Regions from separate parts of the Rhodoferax aquaticus genome, predicted to be linked through region 1. Evidence: predicted binding sites of a transcription regulator. Region 1 holds the regulator's gene; each other region holds the start of a gene.
What was found. The regulator sigma-54, encoded in region 1, starts transcription at its own class of promoters, with help from an activator protein. The targets are predictions, from matches to a motif close to TGGCANGNAANCTGCTTT.
Positions count from the first base shown of each region.

Region 2: glnK (P-II family nitrogen regulator) is a predicted target of sigma-54. The motif match lies at 1,672-1,689, and genes of this name have one in related genera.
Region 3: glnA (type I glutamate--ammonia ligase) is a predicted target of sigma-54. The motif match lies at 2,030-2,047, and genes of this name have one in related genera.

Region 1 is NZ_CP036282.1:414,798-418,075, forward strand. It holds gene lptA (lipopolysaccharide transport periplasmic protein LptA) at 1-224, shown strand, start outside; gene lptB (LPS export ABC transporter ATP-binding protein) at 221-988, shown strand; gene rpoN (RNA polymerase factor sigma-54) at 1,104-2,702, shown strand; gene EXZ61_RS01975 (THUMP domain-containing class I SAM-dependent RNA methyltransferase) at 2,699-3,278, shown strand, end outside.
Region 2 is NZ_CP036282.1:4,546,748-4,550,025, forward strand. It holds gene EXZ61_RS20965 (ammonium transporter) at 1-1,228, opposite strand, end outside; gene glnK (P-II family nitrogen regulator) at 1,248-1,586, opposite strand; partial or broken gene EXZ61_RS20975 (YifB family Mg chelatase-like AAA ATPase) at 1,838-2,800, shown strand; gene EXZ61_RS20980 (hypothetical protein) at 3,219-3,278, shown strand, end outside.
Region 3 is NZ_CP036282.1:3,069,751-3,073,028, forward strand. It holds gene EXZ61_RS14105 (hypothetical protein) at 1-387, opposite strand, end outside; gene glnA (type I glutamate--ammonia ligase) at 569-1,984, opposite strand; gene EXZ61_RS14115 (competence/damage-inducible protein A) at 2,205-3,014, opposite strand; gene EXZ61_RS14120 (EI24 domain-containing protein) at 3,021-3,278, opposite strand, start outside.

The sequences.
Region 1 (3,278 bases):
GGGCTGTATTGGCAGACGAGATCACTGGTGGCGTCATCGTCTACGAAAACCTGACTGATATGTTTACGGTGGATGGCAACCATAGCAAAGGCGTTGCTGGTGCACCCACTGGGGGCCGCGTGCGAGCCATGTTGACACCTAAACCCGATGCGGTGGCACCCGGTACAGGGGCTGCAGCGCCAGCACTGCGCGCGACCACGACCTTAGGAGCACCGGCCAAGTGAGTGCGCATTCAGAAGTTGCCCCGGTGAGTAGTCTAGAAGCGCACCACCTGCAAAAGTCTTACGGCAAACGACAAGTCGTTAAAGACGTGTCACTGGCAGTGCGTACCGGCGAAGTGGTGGGCTTATTGGGCCCAAATGGCGCAGGTAAGACCACCTCGTTTTACATGATTGTGGGGCTCTTGCGAGCCAGTGCGGGCGACATCACCATTGATGGCCAGTCCATTGAGCACATGCCCATTCACCGCCGCGCACGCCTGGGCTTGGGGTATTTGCCGCAAGAGCAATCTATTTTTCGCAAGCTCAACGTGGAAGACAACGTGCGCGCCGTGCTGGAATTGCAAAAAGACGCCGACGGCAAGGCACTGAGCGGCGGTGAAATTGAATCGCGCCTGACGGCTTTGTTGCAAGACCTGCGCGTCGAGCATTTGCGCGAAAGTCCTTCTTTGGCCTTGTCCGGCGGTGAGCGGCGGCGTGTTGAAATTGCACGCGCCTTGGCCACCCGACCACGGTTTATCTTGCTGGATGAGCCATTTGCCGGTATTGACCCGATTGCGGTGATAGAGATTCAGCGCATCATCAATTTCTTGAAGGGTCGCGGCATTGGCGTTCTGATTACGGACCACAACGTGCGTGAAACACTGGGTATTTGTGACCACGCGTACATCATCAGTGACGGCCGCGTGCTGGCGCAAGGCACTCCTACCGAGATCGTGGACAACGCAGATGTGCGCCGTGTCTACCTCGGCGAAAACTTCAAGATGTGACCATGGCAAGTGTGCGCAAACGCTTCCTAGGCCTTGGCCCGCGAAGCGCCTTCTCTCGCTTAGTTTGGCCCCATGCCCCGTGCAGCCCTTTTAACGTCCGCAGGGTGGTTGTGAGATGAAGCAAGGGCTTTCCCTACGCGTCTCGCAACACCTAGCGCTGACGCCGCAACTGCAGCAATCTATTCGCCTCTTGCAGCTCTCTACCTTGGAGCTAAGCCAAGAAGTGGAGCAGATGCTGGATGAAAATCCGTTTCTGGAGCTCACCCAAGACGAGGCTGTGCGTGAAGACTTTGGCATTGCCCAGGCTGATACGCCGGTGACGCGCGACGACCGGGAAGCCGAAACTGCTCCTACTTCTATAGCTGACTACGCAAGTACCACGAGCGCTGAGGCCACCAATGACGATGAAGCCACCCCGCTGTCTGCCGATGATGGCGTGAGTTGGGAGGGCGATGGCACCACCGACATGGCGCCGGACGACGGCGAATGGGGTGGTGAAGCCAAGGCCAGTACCAACAACCTTGGTGATGATGGTGACTTTGACGCCACGGAGTTGGCGCGCACCCAAGAGTCTTTACAAGCCCATTTGCACCGCCAAGCGCTGCGCTTGCGCCTGAGCCCCACCGACACAGCCGCCCTGCGGTTTTTGATTGAGTCGCTCAACGACGACGGCTATTTGGATGAGCCACTGGAGGACCTTGCGCGTGGCTTGTGCGGCGGCGACTTGGATCAGCTCGATGATTTGGTTCACCACTTCACGGTCGCCCTGCACTTGTTGCATAGCCTAGAGCCCGTAGGGGTAGGCGCACGCAATTTGGGCGAGTGTTTGCGCTTGCAGCTCAAAGCCCTGCAGGCGGATGAGGATCTGAGCGATGAGCGCAGCGCCTTGCTGGCGGTGGCCGTGCGGATGTGCTCCCAGCCCATGGATTTGCTGGCTCGCCGTGACATCAAGCGCTTGGTGCAGCTGTGCGATGCCACCGATGCGCAAGTGCGCGAAGCCATTGCACTGATCGCGCGCTTGGAACCCAAGCCGGGGCGGCGTTTTGTGGACGTGCAGCGCAACATTGTGGTGCCCGATGTGCTGGTCGTTCCTGTGAGCAAGCGGCCTGGTGTAGTGAATACCAAGTTTCGGGTACTGCTTAACCCAGAGGTGATGCCGCGCTTACGAGTCCATGATATTTATGCCAATGTGCTGCGCAACCACCGTGGCGGCAAAGACACTGCCAGCCACGCTGCGCTGCAACAGCGCTTGCAAGAAGCCCGCTGGTTCATCAAGAATATCCAGCAGCGCTTTGACACGATTCTGCGGGTGAGCACGGCCATCGTCGAGCGGCAAAGTAGTTTTTTTGTGCATGGTGAACTGGCCATGCGCCCCTTGGTGTTGCGTGAAATTGCGGATGAGCTGGGCTTGCACGAGTCCACCATCAGCCGGGTCACCACGGCCAAGTACATGGCTACGCCCTTTGGTACCTTTGAGCTGAAATACTTCTTTGGCTCAGGTCTGGGCACCGAGTCGGGGGGTAACGCGTCCAGTACGGCAGTGCGGGCCTTGATCAAACAATTCATCAGTGCGGAGAGCAATCTCAAACCGCTGTCCGACAACCAAATCTCCGACATGCTCAAAGAGCAGGGCATTGAATGTGCCCGCCGTACGGTTGCCAAATACCGCGAAGGGCTCAAAATTGCCCCCGCTTCGCTAAGGAAAGCCCTGTGAACCAACTCCAACTCTTTTTACCCTGCGCCGCCGGCGTAGAAGACTATCTGGCGCCTGAGATTCTGCAAATCACAGGTTTGCCACCGGGGTGCATTACCAAGCAGCGCGGTGGCGTGGCGGTGCGCACTTCGTTTGCCCATGCCATGCTGCTCAATCTGTACAGCCGCTTGGCGCAGCGTGTGCTGGTGCTCTTGTCGTACACCGAGTACCGCAACGAACAAGACCTCTATCGCGCGGCTTGCGAAGTACCGTGGGAGCGCTGGTTCACACCCCGTCAAAGCATCAAGGTGGAAGTGACGGCCCAACACAGCCCTCTCACGTCCTTGAACTTTGCGGCCTTGAAGGTCAAAGACGCGGTGTGCGACCGGTTTCGCGAAAAAGCCAATGGCGTGCGCCCCGATGTGGACACCCAGTGGCCCGATGTGCGCATTTTTGCCCACCTGACCACGGATGCGTGCTCGCTGTACATCGACACCTCGGGCGAACCCTTGTTCAAGCGCGGCTGGCGCGAAGACAAAGGCGATGCGCCATTGAAAGAAACCTTGGCAGCCGCCATGATTGCCGCCAGCGGCTGGG
Region 2 (3,278 bases), 610 kb from region 1:
AGGTGTCGTCTGCGCCCAGCATTTTCTTCAGGCCAGTCACGCCCCACAGGCCAGCAAAACCGGAGATCAGGCCGATGGCCAAAGCACCGCCGACGCCCACGTTGCCTGCGGCAGGCGTGATAGCCACCAAGCCAGCCACCGCACCAGAGGCCGCGCCCAACATAGAGGCTTTGCCCTTGAGCAATGCTTCACCCAAGCACCAGGTCAACACGGCTGCAGCGGTAGCACCAAAGGTGTTGATGAAGGCCAAGGCTGCAAAGCCGTTCGCTTCCAACGCAGAACCTGCGTTAAAGCCAAACCAGCCTACCCACAGCAAGGACGCACCCACCATGGTCAATGTCAGGCTGTGAGGAGCCATGGACTCTTTGCCGTAACCCACGCGCTTGCCGATGAAGTAGGCACCGACCAAGCCAGCCACCGCTGCGTTGATGTGCACCACGGTGCCGCCGGCGAAGTCCAGAGCGCCCCACTGCCAGATCAAACCAGCTTTGCCAGTCATAGCGTCCACCACTTCTTTGCCGGTGTAAGCGTCAGGTCCCATCCAGAACCAGACCATGTGGGCCATAGGAGCGTAGGAGAACGTGAACCACAAAACCATGAAAGCCAGTACCGCAGAGAACTTGATGCGCTCGGCGAACGAGCCCACGATCAGCGCACAGGTGATACCCGCAAAAGTCGCTTGAAAGGCGGCAAACACGATTTCAGGAATCACCACACCCTTGGAGAAGGTGGCTGCATTGGCAAACGTGCCGGCTGCGTTGTCCCAAATGCCTTTCATGAACAAGCGGTCTAGCCCACCAATGAAGGCATTGCCCTCGGTAAACGCCAAGCTGTAGCCGTAGATGAACCACAGCACCACGATCATGGAGAAGGTGACCATGACCTGCATGAGCACCGACAGCATGTTCTTGCTGCGGACCAAGCCGCCGTAGAACAAAGCCAGACCAGGCACGGTCATCAAAATCACCAAGATGGTGGACACCATCATCCACGCCGTGTCGCCTTTGTTGGGCACCAGGGCAGGGGCTGCAGGCGCGGCTTCTGCGGCAGCGGGCGCAGCAGCGGGGGCTGCGGCATCTGCTGGTTTCGCTTCTGGAGCAGGAGCCGCCATTGCTGCGGGAGCCGCAGCTTCGGTGGCGGCAGGGGCAGCGGCGGTTTGGGCATGGACCCAAGTGGCAGCACCCAGCAGGCTTAAGCCCAGTGTGAGGGAGAGGAGAAGTTTTTTCATGGAAGTACTCTCTTGCGGTTTAGAGTGCGTCGTTGCCGGTTTCGCCGGTGCGAATGCGTACAACTTGTTCCAAGTTGTAGACAAAAATCTTGCCGTCACCGATCTTGCCGGTGCGGGCTGCACCTTCGATGGCTTCGATGACGCGGTCTACCAAGGCTTCGTCGACCGCTGCTTCAATCTTGACCTTGGGCAGGAAGTCGACCACATACTCAGCGCCGCGGTACAGCTCGGTATGTCCTTTTTGACGACCAAAGCCTTTGACTTCAGTCACGGTGATGCCTTGTACACCGATGTCCGACAGGGCCTCGCGCACCTCGTCGAGCTTGAACGGTTTGATGATGGCCGTTACGAGTTTCATGTGTTCACCTCAGCTTGATTACGTTGGTTTTGCAGGTGCCGGGGCTGGCTTTCCTGTTTCTCCTGAATGCGGGAGATACACCCATAAAGCATGCTCCGTGCCAACCTTGTAGGCCAGATGGATGACAGGCTTGTGAACCTAAAACCCGGTGACTGCGTTAAGATAACTGTATGAATAACCAGTTCGCACCATAACAGTGCTACGCCGCGCGGTGCACAAGACACAGGCGCACCAAGTTGGGAGAACCGGAAATGAGCTTATCTTTGGTGCGTAGTCGCGCATTGCTGGGGCTTGAAGCCACAGAAGTGACCGTTGAGGTGCATTTGGCCAATGGTTTGCCCAGCTTTACCTTGGTGGGTTTGGCCGATGTCGAGGTGAAAGAAGCCCGTGAGCGCGTGCGCTGCGCCATTCAGAACTCGGGGCTGGAGTTTCCGAACAACAAGCGCATCACCGTCAACCTAGCGCCCGCCGACCTGCCCAAAGACTCGGGGCGGCTGGACCTGCCCATTGCCTTGGGTATTTTGGCGGCCAGCGGCGCCATAGAAGGCCACCGTTTGGCGGACTACGAGTTTGCAGGCGAGTTGTCGCTGTCCGGTGCTTTGCGCCCCATTCGTGGCGCACTGGCGATGGCCTTGGCTTTGCACCAAGGCAAGGTGGAAAGCAAGCTGGTACTCCCGCCCGAGAGTGCCCAAGAAGCAGCCTTGGTGCCGGGCGCGCAGGTTTACAGTGCCAAGCACCTGCTCGATGTAGTGCGCCATTTCAGCCCAGCGCCTGCTACTGTGGGCGAGCCCGGTGACCCAGCGCCTTCCGCAATTGCAGGCGATGTGCTCACCCCAGAAACGCTAGAAGACGAGGGCTGGTGTCGGGTGCTGGCCACTCCGGTAGTGCGCAAATCCCCGATCGCCGACATGGCCGACGTCAAAGGCCAGGCAGGCGCCAAGCGCGCCTTAGAAATTGCAGCGGCAGGCGGCCATAGCGTGCTGCTCATGGGGCCACCGGGGTCTGGCAAATCCATGCTGGCGCAACGTTTTGCGGGTTTGCTCCCGGAGATGAGCACCGACGAGGCGCTGGAAAGTGCGGCCATTGGCAGCTTGAGCGGGAGGTTCTCTATTGAAACTTGGGGGCAACGGCCCACGTGTGCACCACACCACTCCGCCAGCGCCGTGGCTCTAGTAGGTGGAGGCTCACCGCCCAGACCCGGTGAAATCTCGCTGGTGGTTACGAACAATAAAGTCCTGGCCTGTGACAATAAGTTCTGTTCTGGTGCTTTTGAGACAAATAGTTCTGTCCCCAAGCCACCAAAAGCGGGCAAATGCGCTGACAAATAGTTCTGTCCTCCGTCTGACGCATCGGACTGCCCCCTAAATCCAGCAACCTACGCCCGCAAGCAGCCTTTTCCGCCTTGCGTTTCAAAAACTCGGTTTTGGGCATCAATGCCGGCGTTTTGGCGGTCTTCTGACAATAAGTTCTGCCCTAAAAACGTGAGTGACATTAAAGCTCTGTCCTAGAAACTTGAGCGCCTTTGAGGGCTGCGGTATTTGTGTGAGTAACGCGGTTTTCCACGGGCTTCGCGTCTGTACCACTGCATCGACCTATACCTATTAGGCAATTACGCCCTAAAAGGAAAAACAAATGTCTGAAACGAGAAAGAAGGATGAAGACCTCCAGGTTGGCGGCCCGGGGGGTGGCGAG
Region 3 (3,278 bases), 2.1 Mb from region 1:
ATACTTTTGGTGATTGCGCGCTTCAGCGCCTTGTTTTTCCGGCTCGCCATTGTTGAACTCCTTGAGCAACTCGGCCTGGCGTGCCTCGGCTTTTTTGAGTTCGCTCTCAAGAATCAACCTAGCATCGGAGTCTTTAGCACGTTGGTCGTTCGCATCCACGCGCTGGCCGGGCTGAGAGGGAGTCGCGACCTTGGGAGCTGAGGACGCGGCGGTCTTGGCTGCTGGAACCACGGTGACATTGCCACCCGAGATCAGCTTGCAGGTTTTGGCCTGTGCCTCCGTAATAGTGTTGGTGTACTCGTTGCCACAGCGGTAAATGCGCTCTTGAGCCAGAACGGGGCTCATCAAAAAGGCCAAGGCAAGTGGAAGAAAGAAAATGGTTTTCATACGAAGTTCACGCCCTAAACACAGGGCAACGCGGCAAGTATGCGTCAAAAACTCGAAAAACCTAAAACCTAACAAAAAGGGAAACCTTTGGATACAAAAGGAAAAGCCATACGCCAATGAAAAAGGGACGGCTGTTGCCGTCCCTTTTTCGCTGAAAACCAAGGCCGTTCGGCCCTATGGCTTACAAAGAGAAGTACATATCATATTCAACAGGGTGCACAGACATACGGTAACGCGTGACTTCTTGCATCTTCAAGTCAATGTATGCATCGATCATGCTGTCGGTGAACACGCCACCCTTGGTCAAGAACGCGCGGTCTTTGTCCAAGTGCTCCAGAGCTTGGTCCAAGCTGTGGCACACGGTTGGGACCAGTTTGTCTTCTTCCGGTGGCAAGTGGTACAAGTCTTTGGTAGCTGCTTCGCCAAGATGGATTTTGTTTTCCACGCCGTCCAGACCTGCCATCAACAAGGCTGCGAAGCCGAGGTAAGGGTTCATCAATGGATCAGGGAAACGTGCTTCCACGCGACGGCCCTTGGGGTTTGCCACGAAAGGAATACGGATGGAAGCAGAACGGTTCTTGGCAGAGTACGCCAACTTGACCGGAGCTTCGAAGTGAGGAACCAAACGCTTGTAGCTGTTGGTGCCGGGGTTGGTGATGGCGTTCAGGGCACGTGCGTGCTTGATGATGCCGCCGATGTAGTACAGCGCGAAGTCAGACAGACCTGCATAGCCGTCGCCGGCGAACAGGTTCTTGCCGTCTTTCCACACGGACTGGTGCACGTGCATGCCGGAGCCGTTGTCACCGTGGTATGGCTTGGGCATGAAAGTGGCTGTCTTGCCGTACGCATTGGCCACGTTGTGCACCACGTACTTTTGCAACATGGTCCAGTCAGCGCGCTCTACCAAGGTGGAAAAGCGTGTGCCGATTTCGTTTTGGCCAGCGCCTGCCACTTCGTGGTGGAACACTTCCACTGGGATGCCCAAAGATTCGAGGATCAGGGACATCTCAGCGCGCATGTCTTGCGTGCTGTCAACAGGAGGAACGGGGAAGTAGCCACCCTTGACGGTGGGACGGTGACCGCGGTTGCCGCCTTCCAGCTTGGCACCCGTGTTCCATGGGGCTTCGTACTCGTCTACTTCGTAGAACGTATTGTTGGGTTCTGTGCTCCAACGAACGCCGTCGAAAATGAAAAATTCTGGCTCAGGACCGAAGTAGGCCGTGTCGCCAATGCCAGAGGCCTTGAGGTAGGCTTCCGCGCGCTTAGCAATCGAACGTGGGTCACGGTCGTAGGACTTGCCGTCGCTTGGCTCCACCACATCACAATTCATGATGATGGTGGTTTCTTCAAAGAAAGGATCGATGTTGGCGGTATTGGGATCGGGCATCAACAACATGTCGGACGCTTCAATGCCCTTCCAACCTGCGATGGAGGAGCCATCAAATGCATGCCCAGACGTAAATTTATCTTCGTCAAAATGGGACACAGGCACAGTAGTGTGCTGTTGCTTGCCACGGGTATCGGTGAAACGGAAGTCAACAAACTTGACTTCGTTTTCTTTCACCATCTTCATCACGTCAGCGACGGTCTTGGCCATCAAATACTCCTGTTACACGGTTGTTAAAAGGTTTACTTCACTTGCACTGCAGTTTTTGTGCCAAAACCTGCATTTGCCCGTTTTTCATTTCCTTGGGCTATTCTGCCTTGAGAAAGCGTGCATTGCGTGACCACGCACCACGAAAGACACCAAAGTACCGATTTGGTTCACAAAGCTCAGACGCACCACAAAAAAGCAAAATGCACCAAAAAGGTGAGAACTACGACCGCACCAATTCGGGGCCCAGTGGCACATCCAATGCGCGCAGACCGCCAAGCAAGGCATCAAAAGCTTGGGCCACCACATCGGGGGAGCCCTTCACACCGAGCTCTATATGGCGCCCATACTGCGGATGATCAACGCTGGGCAAACTGAACACTTTAACGGCGTACAAGCGCTCCAATGTTTCCATCAACGGTGTAAGCGTGGATTCCATGGCACCAAACACAATGATGGATTGCTCTTTCCACTCGTCGCGAACAAACAGGTGGGCGTAATGGGTATCCAAGACCCATTCCACCATGGGCCAAGCCATGATCGGAAACCCGGGCACAAAGTGCACCCGCCCTCCCCCAGATCCCGTGGCACTAAAGCCAGCGATCTTGTTGTACGGATTAGGAATGATGCTCGCGCCTACAGGAAACACGCCCATGTTGAGTCGGTGCACGTTATCGCTGCGCTGGGGCTCGTAGGGAGTACCTGTTTCCCGCGCAACGTCCTGCATGCGTTCGATAATCAAGGCTTCGGCCTCGGGATGCAAGGCCATTTCACAGCCTAACGCGCGCGCCGCACATTGGCGTGTGTGGTCATCGGGCGTGGCGCCTATGCCACCGAAAGAAAACACCGTATCTCCTGATGCGAAGGCTCGCGCAAGCGTGGCCGTAATGCGGTCAGGGGCATCACCCACGTAGTCCGCATAGGCAAGCTGCAGGCCTCTAGCGCTCAGCAGTTCGACCGACTTCGCGAAATGCTTGTCCTCTCGTTTTCCAGACAGTATTTCGTCGCCAATAATGACCAAACCAAAGTTCATACGAGCTCACTGCGTTAAGGTAGTGGGAGAAACCACGGTCGCTTGCACATCGACAACATCCAAGCCACTTGCTGCAGAGGAGGTAGCCACTGCTTGCTCCTCGCGCAAGGCATGGAGGGCGCCTAAGCAGAAGTGCGCAAACCATAAAGAGGCAAACGCGAATACCAAGGTGTATAGCCAGATGGACATTGGCACCAGCACCGCAGCGTAGACCAATGTCATCATGCCCAAGGACCATATAAGACTGGGCGCGGCACCCAAAAA